DNA from 2 places in the Rhizobium sp. CC-YZS058 genome. Region 1 is predicted to be linked to the other one. Evidence: riboswitches for the same ligand, from Rfam matches in the RefSeq annotation. Region 1 holds a riboswitch; the other holds the start of a gene.
What was found. Region 1 has a riboswitch for cobalamin ahead of U8330_RS00665 (CbtB domain-containing protein). Riboswitches for the same ligand answer to the same signal wherever they lie in the genome.

Region 1 (6,652 bases):
TAGCCGTAACAGAATGCGTTCCGAAAGAGGTGGTTCGGTTTGTCTGAACAGTTTCGGGCGTTTTGCTAAGTGGATTTCCGCCTCGATTATGCCGCCACCATCATCGGTGCCAGCGCGTTAAAGTAGGCCTGATCCGGCGTCTGCCGGCCAAGGGATGAATGTGGGCGTCTGGTGTTGTAGAAGTTCAGATATCGGCCGATGCCAGCGCGTGCCTCGGACACAGTCTTGTAGGCATGGAGGTAGACTTCCTCGTATTTGATCGAACGCCAGAGCCGCTCGACGAAGACATTGTCTCGCCAGGCACCCTTGCCATCCATCGAGACGGCGATCTGCGACCTCTTCAGCACGGCGGTGAAGTCGATGGAGGTGAACTGCGATCCCTGGTCGGTATTGAAGATTTCCGGCTTGCCATGACGGGCAAGTGCCTCCTCCACCGCCTCGATGCAGAAGGCTGCTTCCATCGTGATCGACAAGCGCCATGACAAGACCTTCCGGCTGAACCAGTCCACGACGGCGCACAGATAGACAAATCCCCGCGCCATGGGGATGTAGGTCAGGTCCATTGCCCAGACCTGATTGGGCCGGGTGACTGCCAGCTTTCGTAGGAGGTAGGGATAAATCTTGTGCCCTGGCGCCGGTTTCGAGGTGTTCGGGCGGCGGTAGATCGCCTCGATGCCCATCTTCTTCATCAGCGTGGCGACGTGTAGTCGCCCGGTCTCCAGACCTTCTCCTCTCAAGAGCCCCTGCAACATCCGACTTCCGGCAAAGGGGTAGTCGAGATGCAGTTCGTCAATCCGGCGCATAAGGGCCAGATCGCCGTCAGACACCGGACGTGGAGAATAGTAGACGCTGCCACGGCTGAAGCCGAGAAGCTTCGCCTGGCGCACGACGGATAGCTTGTGCTCGCGGTCGATCATTTCTTTCCGCCCAGCAATCCCGCCTTGCCGAGCGCACCGGATAAAAAATCGTTCTCCAGTGTCAGTTCGCCGATTTTCGCGTGCAGCGTTTTGACATCGATGGTCGGACCCGACGGCTCCGCCTTCGTTTCATCGCCGAACACACCCGTCGCCCCCTCAAGGAGCTGGTCTTTCCATTGCTTGATCTGGTTGGCGTGCACATCGAACTGCTGGGACAACTCCACCAGCGTCTGCTCACCTCGGATGGCGGCAAGTGCCACCTTCGCCTTGAAAGCCGGGCTATGGTTCCGGCGCAGTCGTCTCGTCATGGTCTCTCCTGTTCCCGGCATCTAAGCCGAAGTCAGGCAGAAACTCCACTCATCCCCGATGTGCAGATTTCCCGAGCCAGCTCTATCATCGTATCTCACAATGCACGCAAGCTCTGGAAGCGGTCCATCAGCTCGTGGACGAGGCTACCCTTGAGACACGTCGCAAGACTGTCGCGGTGGTTACTCCCATATCTTTCGAGCTGGCATCTGCCCTTATCCTTCTCGCAAAACTACGCTCGCTTGGTCAGGCTGATGTGAACGAAAACGCTGTATGGCAGGCAGCGCAGATGAGAATGGCCAGTGCGCGCCACGCGCTTTTCGTTGCACAAGACGATGGCGATTTGCCCTACTCCTTCCGCGGCTCGGCTTTGTCGATATAGGACCGAAATACAAGAACGGGACGACGCGGCCTCATCCAGCAGGGTTGACCACAATAGATTCAGTCGTGGCCGCCACTAGCTTTTGCGCGGTATGGGACATACACCCACAGTCGTGGATGCGAACTGCAGCTCCTCGTGTCAAGGATTCTCGATATGCTGGACGAACTCAAGCAGGCTGTGAACGCGTTTGCGATCGAGATCCAGCTGGTGGAAGAAACGTCCGCACTTGGCATGGTTCAGGGCTATCATGTGATCCGGCCCGCCAAATCGATCGAAGAGCTCCAAGCGTTGAAGGTGACGCATGCTGAGGCGTTCCGCGCTCTTGCTGGGGAAGTTCACTCCCTCACCACGACGAGCGAGCTAGACGCCTTCCGTCGTCGTTTTGCAGCTTCAAGTGTTGCCCTCCGCCAGGTGCTCCCGCTGCCAACCCTAGCTGCTCAAAGATACGTAGATGCCGCTTTGGTAGGAGCAGCGTCGCATTTGTCCAGGATGAACAGCGTTACATAGCTCAACCGCGAAACGCAGCGGCCCCACATCTTGACTACCGATGGCGCTTGGAAGAGCCTGTCAGACACGACCCGGAGACCATCATGACCAATGACGCAAGCTACAGAACCGCTGATCGCGCTGGCTACATCCTCGGCGCGATTGTCAGCATCTTGGTGTATGGGATCGTCCTATTCCCCATGCTCAAAGCATTACTGGCGTAGGCCGCCAGCACCGCGCGTGGCCCTATCAGATCATTGTGGGGAGATTGGGTGCACGTCAGAGCACGAACAAGTCTAGCGTCCGCGTTGCATCCTGCATCAGTAGGCCTTGTGGATTGACAACACGTCCTGGGCGAGCCTACGTCTAGGCATCGATCGGTACCGAGAGAGGCAGACGCCTTCGAGGTGTAAATGGGAACGTGACGGGCGGACCAATATTCGGCGCCCATATCACGGCCGACCCCGCGACTGTAGAGTGGCGAGGAATTATCGAGCCGGCACCCCGGCTAAAGTCACTGCGTTGGAACGGCGAAGGCCTCAGATACGCGGGAAGACGAGAGTATTCCGAAGGCGAATGCATATCGCCCGACGCCATGAGCCAGGAAACCTGCCGAGCGATAGGAGCGTCGTGCTCCGACCGGGGTTCATCCCCGTACGCGCCATCACGGAGGTTGTTATGGCTCATTCTCGTTCCAACGCTGCGGCTTTGCCGCTGAGCGACCGTCTTATCGCCGGCGTATTCTCCCTATTTCTCGGCGCTGCCCTCATCTTCGCGGCAGGATTGGCCAATTCATCGACGCTGCACGACACAGCGCATGATGTTCGCCATTCCTTCGGGTTTCCCTGCCACTAACGACAGCGTCCCTCTTCAGCGATAACCCAGCCCGCCACCTCAGCAGTGGCGGACGCGCTTTGGCTTGCGCTGCAGAGGGCAGAGGATCAAAATATGATTGTAAGAACTCTACTGGTCGCACTCGTGGCCGGGCTTATAGCAGGCGTCTTTATGACTGGCCTGCAACAACTGCGGCTCGTCCCGCTCATCCTGGAAGCTGAGACTTACGAAGGCGCTTCCGGTCCTCATGAAGACCATGCAGCTGTCTTCCAACACCCTGTCGAAGCCCTTGCGCAGTATCTGCTCGTGACGCCGGCTCACGCCCACAGTGACAATGCTGAGGAAGAAGCCGGCGGAACGCTGTTTGGCCTTGATCGGTTCTCTGGCACCCTTCTTGCCAACCTTGTGGCTGGGGCTGGGTTTGGCTTGCTGATGGCGGGCGTTAGCGTCGTTATTGGTCACCCTTTGACAGCTGCCAACGGCTTGATCTGGGGATCGCTTGGCTGGTTGGCAGTCCATCTTCTGCCGTCCCTAGGACTACCACCCGAACTGCCGGGCTTCCCTGCAGCGGATCTGACGGCCCGCCAAATTTGGTGGATCGCAACTGTGTTCATCTCAGCCGTAGGTTTAGGCATGTTGGCGCTTCGGCGAGAGTCAGGCCTGCAGGTTGGTGGTCTACTGCTTATCGTTCTACCACACCTTTGGGGCGCGCCCCAGCCAAGTGATATTGCTAGCCCAGTGCCGGCTGTTCTTGGGGCGGAGTTCGCAGTAGCAGCCCTCGGAACGACTCTGGCTTTCTGGCTGGTGCTCGGCCTTGTCAGTGGTTGGATTAACGTCCGCTACGGCAAAGCAGCCTAGGGCAACGACTACGCTGGCGGCAGCGCATCGACGAAAGCCGCCAGTCTTTTCCTCTGAACGGCAGTCGGAAACAACCCGCAGTTATCGCATACGGTGCCGCCGGGAGCCTGGTAAGCGAGACAACATCCTGCCCTCCGAAGAAAATAGCGGTCTTGCTCGCTGCCTGACCTGCTCATACAGATGAAGTCCGTGTCAAGCGAGTGAAACAGGGCCCGCTCGTCCCTTACGATGGCCAACCCCGCCTTCCGACCTTCATACCCACGCCCCACGGCATCACCCATCTGCTGAAACGCCAAAGCGACGCTGTCCGCAACAAGCCGCCACTGCATGGTCGGTTCTAGGCCGGTTGTCTCCGCTATGGAGAATACGAACGGTTGCATCCATCCGTTCAGTATCAGAGCAGCGTTGCTGGGTTCGACGATTGGGATGAGCATGGCTAAATGAAGTTTGATATGCGGCCCGTCAGCGCTGTTGCAGTTACGCCATTCGATCGATGCTACGTAGGTGTCCAAAGGCGGTTCGCATTTGTTCGCCAAAGCCAGGATTGCAAGAACCTTTGCGAGTTGAAAACTAAGGATAGCCACAGCATGAGCACCTCTGGCTTTAGGAGTGAGACTCTCCTCGAAGCGGTCAGGGTGACCAAGCAAGGATGCCACGATCCGCTCGTCGGCTGCGGCGTCTTCGAACGGAAGGTACGGCTCACTTTCGGAGCCAAGCTCGACTTGAACGAAGGGTACATGCGTCGCGAGCAGGGAAACGATTTCGGAGTTTCTCATGGGCATGCAATCCAATTCGCACGAGAAACGGGTATGTGCCGAGACGCTCGCTCTCTGACAAGTGTGGACAACCGTTCCAGACGACGGCATCTAGTAGATGACCACATCGAATGATGATGTGGCGGTCAGGCTCTAGGGTCCGCCCCGAGCAACTGATAGTCACGACGTGCTCGTGCCAGGTACGATACGACCGCAGCTAGCACGATACTGCCGCCGATGATCGTGTTCGTCTCAACGCTTTCTGAGAAGAAGAGCCACACCCACAACGGACCAAGGGGAACATCGAGCAGGGAGATCAAGCCAGCTTCACCAGAGCGGATCATGCGTCCACCAACCATCGACATCACGTTTGCCACCCCGGTGGTTAGCGCGCCCAATAGTGCGCAGGCGAGAAGCTGAGATGCATTTGGTGGCGCTGCCGACGATGTGAGCGGAAACGCTATCATTGCGCTAACGCCGGCGGCTGCCACCGTCACGAGCGTCATATCCAGTTCCGGGTATCGCTTGGCTTGCACGAGGGACGCTGCGAAACCAGCAGTCATCACGAAGGCAGCCAATATTCCGATAGAATCCTGAGTGGTCATAACGCCCATCATCATGACGGCCACCCCGACTGAAGCCACCAAACCGCAGATGACAAAGCGATAGGTAGCGCGTTCGTTGAAAGCGAAGAATGCTATAATCGCCGCGATGAACGGTAGCGCAGCGTATACCGTCATGACGTTTGCGACAGTGGTCAGCTGTAGCGACACGACGTAGCTGATACCGGACACAACGCCAATCGCGACTGCAAGGAAGCCTGGAGGCGAAAATGTAGCTTTGATGGCGGCGGGCTTGTCTCTCTCCACGACCAACCAAAAAAGCCCGAGCGTGATGAACGCGAACAAAGAACGCCACGCGACGATTGACCATGTATCAAGAGCTGCTAACCGCACGAACAAGCCCGCTGTACTCCAAAGCACAGTTGCGATGAGCACGACGATGAAGCCGTTAAGGCGGGTTTGGGCCATCTAAATCTCCCGAACAGACATGACTGGAGCGTAGGGACAATTAGCTCAGCCGGCAATCGGACGGATTTAGTTTTCGGCCTTGGATCGTCGTTGGAGACTTGTCGCTGACACCTAGATGCCTTCAAGGATTCCTTGATCCTTTGTGCGCTAAAAGAAGCCTTCTGCTTTTGGACACGTGCGATGAATCTCTGGAATGATCTCCTCGGCAACCTTGCTGTAGTCGCTATTGGGACGTCCTTGTGGACGTTCTGCAACCAATGGGCAGCTCGGCGGTCGTCATCATTATCGACAGTGCTGCTAAGCCTTTTCATGGCTCTCGGTTCTGTTGCCGTCATGCTGATGCCGTTTGAGCTGCAGCCTGGCGTCTATCTCGATCTGCGCTACACGTTCATTGCAGTAGCGGGGTATTTTGGAGGGCCGCTCGCAATTGCGATGCCTGTAGTGGCTGCGCTCGTTACTCGCTACTACATCGGTGGAACAGGTCTGTGGATCGGGGTTTTCCATATCCTGCTGACTGCCGTCAGCGTCCTGACGATCCGCTCCCTGTTCAGCAAACGGCGTTCGCTTGAACATGGGTTGTTTGCTCTCACCATCACCGTGCCTTTCAGCGGCACTGTCGGTTTTGCATACATGATCGCTCCACAGCGTTGGCCAGTCGTCTTCGAATCAGTGGTCGCCCCGGTCGCCGTAGCCCTGATGGTCTCGACCCTTATCTCGTCCCTTGCCATCGTGCAGGAGCGTCGGCGCCGCGCGGTCACGAATGAGAATCTGATCTATCGTGCAATTATTGAAGCGCTCCCGGACTGCCTCAACGCGAAGGACCTGAACGGTCGTTTTATAGCAGCAAACCCAGCAACTGCAGAGCTTATGCACGCTGACACTATCACGCACTTACTCGGTAAGACCGACGTTGATTTCTACCCGCCGGACACCGCGCGTGAATTTCGAAATGTGGAGCTTGAGTTTCTGAAACGCGCTGAGCCGATAACGATCGAGCAGAGATTCACTCTTCCGAGCGGAAACGAAACCTGGTTGTCGACACTGAAAGCACCCATTCGGGACGAAGCAGGCGCCGTCGTCGGC
Region 2 (6,652 bases), 3.1 Mb from region 1:
TCTCGACGGCGCTGGCGCTGGCGCAGGCTGGCGGCGGGCTGGTGGCGGAGGGCGAAACCTTTCGCGTTGCGGGCGATGCGCGCAAGATGGCGCGGCTGGTGGCGGCCGAGTTCGACGCCTATCGCGCCGGCAGCACCGCCCGCCATTCGCTGGCTGTCTGAAGGGCGGCAGGATGTCCTGCCGTCAGGGATGCATGCGCGCGCCCTTCATCACCTTGTCGACGAGCTTGCGCTCGGCCCGCAGGCCGAGGCCCACGAGCCGCGCCGTTTCCAGTGTGGTCTCGGCAAAGACGGCGCGATTGGCGACATCGTGGCCAGTCGCAAACATCTCCTCCACATAGGCGGCAGCCTGTAGTCCACTGGCGAGGAGCCGCGTGTGAATGGCGCGCAGCGTCTCCTGATCGGCCGACAGCACCATGACCGGCTGGATCATCATCGGGCTGTAGACATGGGCCGCCGCATCCCGATAGGCTTCGCCGATGATCCCCGCATGCGTTGCCACGATCCCGCTGGCAAGAAAGGCGGTGACGTTGAGCTTCTGCCACATGGCAAGGTCGTCGCGCAGGACGATCGCGATCTTGGTGTCGAACATGTCTGCAAACTCCGGTCTGGGTCTTCACGAGGGATCGCAGCTAGCGCGGGTCGCCGCTTCCGGTCTTGAACGTTCGTGCACACCGCAGCGCTTCGGTGATCGCTTGCGGCTGGCGCCGGGGCCGGAGGAGCTCGAGCGGATCGAGGCCCGCTTCCACGGCAACGGCTTCTCGCCGCATCGCCACGATACCTATGCGCTCGGCCTGACGCTGCATGGCGTGCAGACCTTCCGCTATCGGGGCATCGCGCGCTTCAGCCAGCCGGGGCAGGTGATCGTGCTGCATCCGGACGAGCTGCACGACGGCGCGGCCGGAACGGAGGACGGCCTCGTCTACCGGATGATCTATGTGCCGCCGGCGCTGATCGGGGCGGTGGAGGCGCACCGGTCCGCCCTGCCGTTCGCACCCGATCCGGTCGTCAGCGATGACGCGCTGGCCGGGGCGCTGTCCGAGCTTCTGTCGGACCTCGATCATGCGCCTGCCGCGTTGATGATGGATGACGTCATGGTCCGCATTGCCGCCGGTCTTGCCCGTCAGGCCCGCGCGCCGCGGCGGGCGGTCGGGGCGCCGGCGCGGGCGGCAGTGCTGGCCGCCTGCGCCCTGCTTCGGGAGCAGTGTACTGAGACGGTGTCCTCGGAGGCGCTGGAGGCGGCCACCGGGCTCGACCGCTATGATCTCGCCCGGCAGTTCCGCCGGTTGACCGGCACCAGCCCGCACCGCTACCAGATCATGCGGCGGCTGGATCTCGCGCGGCGCGCGCTGCGCGGCGGCCGACCTCTGGCGCTTGCAGCCGCGGAAGCCGGCTTTGCCGACCAGGCGCATCTGACGCGGCATTTCCGCAAGGCCTTCGGCATGACGCCCGGCCACTGGCTGCGGCTGCACCGCGGCTGAGCGGGGACCGTCAGCTCCGCCGCGGCTTGAGGATGAGCGCCATGACGAAAGCGGCGCCGATTGAGCTCGTCACGACGCCGACGGGCAGTTCCTGCGGCGGCAGCAGGGTGCGGGCAAGGAGATCGCTGCCGAGCAGGAGCGCCGCTCCCATCACGGCCGAGGCGACGGCCAGCCGCGCATGCAGCGGACCGGCAAAGGCGCGCGCCACATGCGGAATCATCAAGCCGATGAAGCCGATGACGCCGGCGATGGAAACCAGCAGCGCCGTGGCGAAGCTTGCGACGAGAAAGGTCGTGTTGCGCAGGCGGGTCACCGAGATGCCAAGGCTTTCGGCCGTCTGCTCGCCCGCCAGAAGCGCATCCAGCGCCCGGTGGCGCAGCAGCGCGTAGACAAGCGCCAGCGCAGCCCCGAACAGGCCGATGCCGATGTTCTGCCAAGTGGCGAGGCCCAACCCGCCCATGGTCCAGAACAGGACCGAATGGGCGGCGCGCTGATCGCCGGAAAAGACGAGGTAATTGGTAAGCGCGGTGAAGAGGAACGAGACGGCGAGCCCGGCAAGAACCAGCCGCTCCGGCCCATAGCCCGCCGCCCGGCGAAGAAGGAGCAGCACCACGGCGGTGGCGCACATGCCGCCGCAAAAGGCGGCGATCGGCAGGGTCAGCACGCCGAGCCTGTCGCCGATGCGGGTGATGACCGCCACCGCGCCCGCCGCAGCACCCGCCGACAGGCCGAAGAGAAAGGGATCGGCGAGATCGTTGCGCGTGACGGTCTGCAGCAGAAGGCCAATGACGCCGAGCCCAGCCCCCACCGCAATCGCCAGTATGGCGCGCGGCAGGCGCAGGTCGGTGACGATCCGGTCGATCGGGGTCATCGGCGCGCCATCGCCAAGCCCGAGCAGCTTGCCGATCGCGCCAAGGATGTCGGGGAGCGGAATGACCGTGGAGCCATAGGCGACGCAGGCACAGGCAAGCAGCGCGACCGCGAGAACGGCCGCGCCGATGCCGAGGAAAAAGCGAGCCTGCACGGTCAGAAGGCTTCCGGATGCATGGCACGGGCCATGGCGCCGATCGCGGCGACATTGTCCGGCCCCGGCGTCAGCTGCTCGTAGCGCAGTGCCACGAAGCGCTCGTTCTTCACCGCGTCGGTTTCCTTCATCGCTGGATGGGCCTTCAGGAAGTCGAGCAGCTTCCGGTAGCCGCTGTCGGTCTGGTAATCCAGCAGCACCAGGAATTGCGGGTTGCGCGCCGCCACGGTTTCCCAGTCGGTCGTGCCCCAGCTCGTCTCCATGTCGTCCATGATGTTGCGGCCGCCGGCTGCGGCGATCATCGCGGAAGGAATGGCGAACTTGCCGGCGGTAAACGGCTTGTCCTCGCCGGAATCATAGAGGAAGACGCGCGTGTCGCGATTGGCGCCGACCTTGGCCTCGATCGACGCCAGCTCGGCCTTCCAACCGTCCACCAGCGCCTTGGCCTCGGCCGCTTTGTCGAAGATCGTCCCCAGCCGCTCGATATCGCCGAACAGCAGGTCCATGGAGGCCGGCGGACGGTTCTTGTCGACATGGATGCAGCTCTCGCTGAGAAGCAGCGTCTTGATGCCATAGGGCTTCAGCGTATCCGGCGTCACCTCGCCGCCCGGCTTCAGGCCATAATACCAGCCGGCGAAGAGAAGATCGGGATCGACGGAAAGCAGGTTTTCCATGGTCGCATATTTCGGGGCGATCTCCGGGATCGCGCCCAGCTGCGCCTTGAAGGCGTCATCCAGCTTGTACCAGCCGGAGATGCCGGCGACGCCGACCATCTGCGGCTGAAGCCCGAGCGCGAAGGCCATTTTCGACATGTTGATGTCCTGCACCACCATGCGCTGCGGCGCGTGGTCGAAGGTCAGCGGCGTGCCGCAATTGTCGACGGTGACGGGATAGGCAAGCGCCGGGCCGGCGGCAAGGCTGGCGAGCGTGGCGAGCAGAGCGAAAGAGACGCGCTTCATGAGGGACGGGCTCCGAGATCATGCGGGAAGGGGATGTCGAAAATGGTCAGTTCGCGGTCTTCATGCGGATGGGGCAGGCGCAGGAGATCAATGCCGAACACATCGCGCACCGCGTGGCGCGATAGAGCCTGCTGGGGCGGGCCGCTCGTCACCAGGGTGCCGTCCTTGATGATTGCCACCTTGGTGGCGAAGCCGGGGACGAGATGGAGATCATGCAGTACGGCAATCACCGTCAGGCCGAGATCGGCGACGAGGCCGAGCAGCAGGCCGCGCGCCTGTGGATCGAGATGGTTGGTCGGCTCGTCGAGAAACAAGAGTTGCGGCTGCTGCACGATGGCACGGGCGATCTGGGCCCGCTGGCGCTCGCCGCCGGAGAGCGAGCCCATCTCGCGCCGCGCCAGTGCGGCAAGGCCGCAGCGCGCCAGCGCGTCGTCGATCAGGGTCAGCTCCTCGCGTCGCGGCATGGCGCCGCCATGGGGAATGCGGCCGAGCGCGACATAATCGCCGAGCGCGATGCGCCGATCCGGCTGGTCGGCCTGCCCGACAACGGCGATCCGCCGCGCGCGCTCCGCGGGTTTCAGGGCGGCCAGCGGCTGGCCGAGCAGGCTGATGGCGCCGCTACTCGGACGCAGCATGCCGCAAAGCATGTGCAGCAGCGTCGTCTTGCCGGCGCCGTTCGGGCCGACAATGGCCAGCCGCTCGCCCGGTTCGATCGACAGCGTGACGTCGCGCAACAGGCTGCGGCCAAAGGGGGCGCGATAGCCGAGGCCCTCGGCGGACAGGATTGCCGGCCGGGATGCTGGGGTCATGAACGCCTCCCCAAAACTGGCCGGTTCGCCATCGTCAGGGCAAGCATGGCCGGTCGGCGGGGCAGACGCCGCGGAGGGGTGGAGCGGGAGAGATAAGGGCACATGTCATCCTTCGTCCGTTTGGGATGCGAAGGATGAGACAGGCCGGCACGCAATCGCGCGCAGCCACGGCTCAACGCTTCCCGAAACACCCCGTTCGGTTGTTACGTCAGATGACGGCAGGTCTCCTGGCTTGCGGGTCGAAGGCGATGCCGGCCTTCCCGGTCTCGCGACCAGTGGCATGTTCGGCAGAACCTCACCGCATACAGTTGCGGGGGCAGCCACGGCTTCGGCCCCATTCGGGTTGTCCTCACCGTGTTCCCTATTAATCCCTCCGGCTTGGCCTCGGGAACCGTCTCGTGCAGTTAGGGCCGCGATGGCAGCTCTGTCAAGACGCGCGGCCACGACTGCCGGTTGCTGGTGCGAGGTCATGGTCAGGCTGCCTGCTGGTCCCAGCTGCGGAAGGGGTCGGGCAGGGCGCGCCAGCGTTCGGGGGTGAAGCGGTCGGCCTCGATCAGGCAGTCATCCAGCGCGCGGCGGATCCAGGCCTCGTCCATCGGCTCTGCGCCGATGAAGACGATCTCCTGGCGGCGGTCGCCCCAGACCGGATCGAGAAAGGGGGCCATCATGGCGCGGAAGCCCGGATCGTCCGGCCAGCGCGTTTTGGGCACCGCGCTCCACCAGAGCCCGCGCTTGGCCGTGCGGACAAAGGCGCCGGCCTGGCTCAGCTCGCCCACATGCTGCGGCCGGGTGGCCAGCCAGAAAAAGCCCTTGGCGCGCACCACGCCCGGCCAGCTGCGATCGATGAAGGCTTGGAAACGTTGGGGATCGAAGGGGCGACGGGCGCGGTAGACGAAAGAGCGGATCCCGTATTCCTCGGTTTCCGGCACGTGATCCTTGAAGCCGTGCAGCTCCTTGAACCAGAGCGGGTGCGTTTCCGCTTTGGCAAAGTCGAAGCGGCCGGTGCCGAGGATTTCAGCGAGCGGCACCTGGCCGAAATCGGCCTCGATCAGCCGGGCATCCGGGTTGAGCCCGGCAATGATCGTGCGGGCGGCGGCACGCTCTTGCGCGCTGGCACTGCTGACCTTGTTCAGCACCACAACATCGGCGAATTCGATCTGTTCGACCAGCAGATCCACCAGGGTCCGTCCGTCCCCATCGCCGGCTGTCTCGCCCCGGTCGGCCAGGAAGTCCGTCGAGGCATAGTCGCGCAGCAGGTTGGCGGCATCGACCACGGTCACCATCGTATCCAGCCGCGCGACATCGGACAGGCTGCGCCCGTCTTCGTCGCGGAAGTCGAAGGTGGTGGCCACGGGCAGCGGCTCTGCGATGCCGGTCGATTCGATCAGCAGATAATCGAAGCGGCCCTGTTCGGCGAGCAGGCGCACCTCGCGCAGAAGATCGTCGCGCAGCGTGCAGCAGATGCAGCCATTGGTCATCTCGACCAGCTGTTCCTCGGTCCGCGAAAGATTGGCGCCGCCATCGCGCACCAGGGCGGCATCGATATTGACCTCGCTCATGTCGTTGACGATCAGCGCCACGCGCAGACCCTCGCGGTTGGCGAGCACGTGATTGAGCAGTGTCGTCTTGCCAGCGCCAAGAAAGCCGGACAACACGGTGACGGGAAGCGTCTTCACGGAGCAGCTCCTGCATTAAGTGAAATGTTATACCGTTACGTTTGCATGGAACGGGGTGGGTTTGTCAACAGGCCGCGAGTCCCTTCTCTGGTCCACACTGTCGCAGGACCGCCGAACCGAGGTCGCCCGCAGCCCTCAATAGGAGCCGGCAAATCTGTCAGAAGACAGGACCGCGGCTGCGAACCGCGCCGTGGTGACCGATCAGGAGAGGAGGCGCGCGCCATGAAAGCCATGCTGTACGAGCAGTTCGGGGTATCTCCGGAAATCGTCACCGTGGACGATCCGACGCCGAGCGAGGAGGGCGTGGTCATCGCCGTCGGCGCGACCGGTCTTTGCCGCAGCGATTGGCATGGCTGGATGGGGCATGATCCGGATATCCGCCTGCCGCATGTGCCGGGCCATGAATTTGCCGGCCGCATCGTCGCCACCGGGCGGCGGGTCACGCGCTTCAAGGCGGGCGACCGAGTCACCGTTCCCTTCGTCTCCGGCTGCGGCCGGTGCAGCGAGTGCCGCTCCGGCAACCAGCAGGTCTGCCCCAGCCAGTTCCAGCCGGGCTTTACCCATTGGGGCTCTTTCGCCGACTATGTGGCGATCGATTTTGCCGAGACCAATCTCGTCGCGCTGCCGGACACGATCGACGATGCCACGGCGGCAAGCCTTGGCTGCCGCTTCGCCACCTCGTTCCGCGCGGTGGTGGACCAGGC

Region 2: it holds a riboswitch for cobalamin, as region 1 does, so the genes downstream of both, U8330_RS15395 (ABC transporter ATP-binding protein) here and U8330_RS00665 (CbtB domain-containing protein) in region 1, are expected to answer to the same signal.

What each region holds. Positions count from the first base shown of each region.
Region 1 is NZ_JAYESJ010000001.1:130,038-136,689, forward strand. It holds one part of gene U8330_RS00655 (IS3 family transposase) at 87-967, opposite strand; one part of gene U8330_RS00655 (IS3 family transposase) at 967-1,225, opposite strand; gene U8330_RS00660 (hypothetical protein) at 1,759-2,112, shown strand; cobalamin riboswitch at 2,453-2,723, shown strand; gene U8330_RS00665 (CbtB domain-containing protein) at 2,770-2,946, shown strand; gene U8330_RS00670 (CbtA family protein) at 3,040-3,783, shown strand; gene U8330_RS00675 ((2Fe-2S)-binding protein) at 3,792-4,559, opposite strand; gene U8330_RS00680 (DMT family transporter) at 4,685-5,569, opposite strand; gene U8330_RS00685 (diguanylate cyclase) at 5,750-6,652, shown strand, end outside.
Region 2 is NZ_JAYESJ010000001.1:3,209,027-3,215,678, reverse strand. It holds gene hemN (oxygen-independent coproporphyrinogen III oxidase) at 1-161, shown strand, start outside; gene U8330_RS15415 (DUF2000 family protein) at 184-591, opposite strand; gene U8330_RS15410 (AraC family transcriptional regulator) at 590-1,480, shown strand; gene U8330_RS15405 (FecCD family ABC transporter permease) at 1,491-2,510, opposite strand; gene U8330_RS15400 (ABC transporter substrate-binding protein) at 2,507-3,463, opposite strand; gene U8330_RS15395 (ABC transporter ATP-binding protein) at 3,460-4,272, opposite strand; cobalamin riboswitch at 4,472-4,683, opposite strand; gene zigA (zinc metallochaperone GTPase ZigA) at 4,746-5,948, opposite strand; gene U8330_RS15385 (zinc-dependent alcohol dehydrogenase family protein) at 6,171-6,652, shown strand, end outside.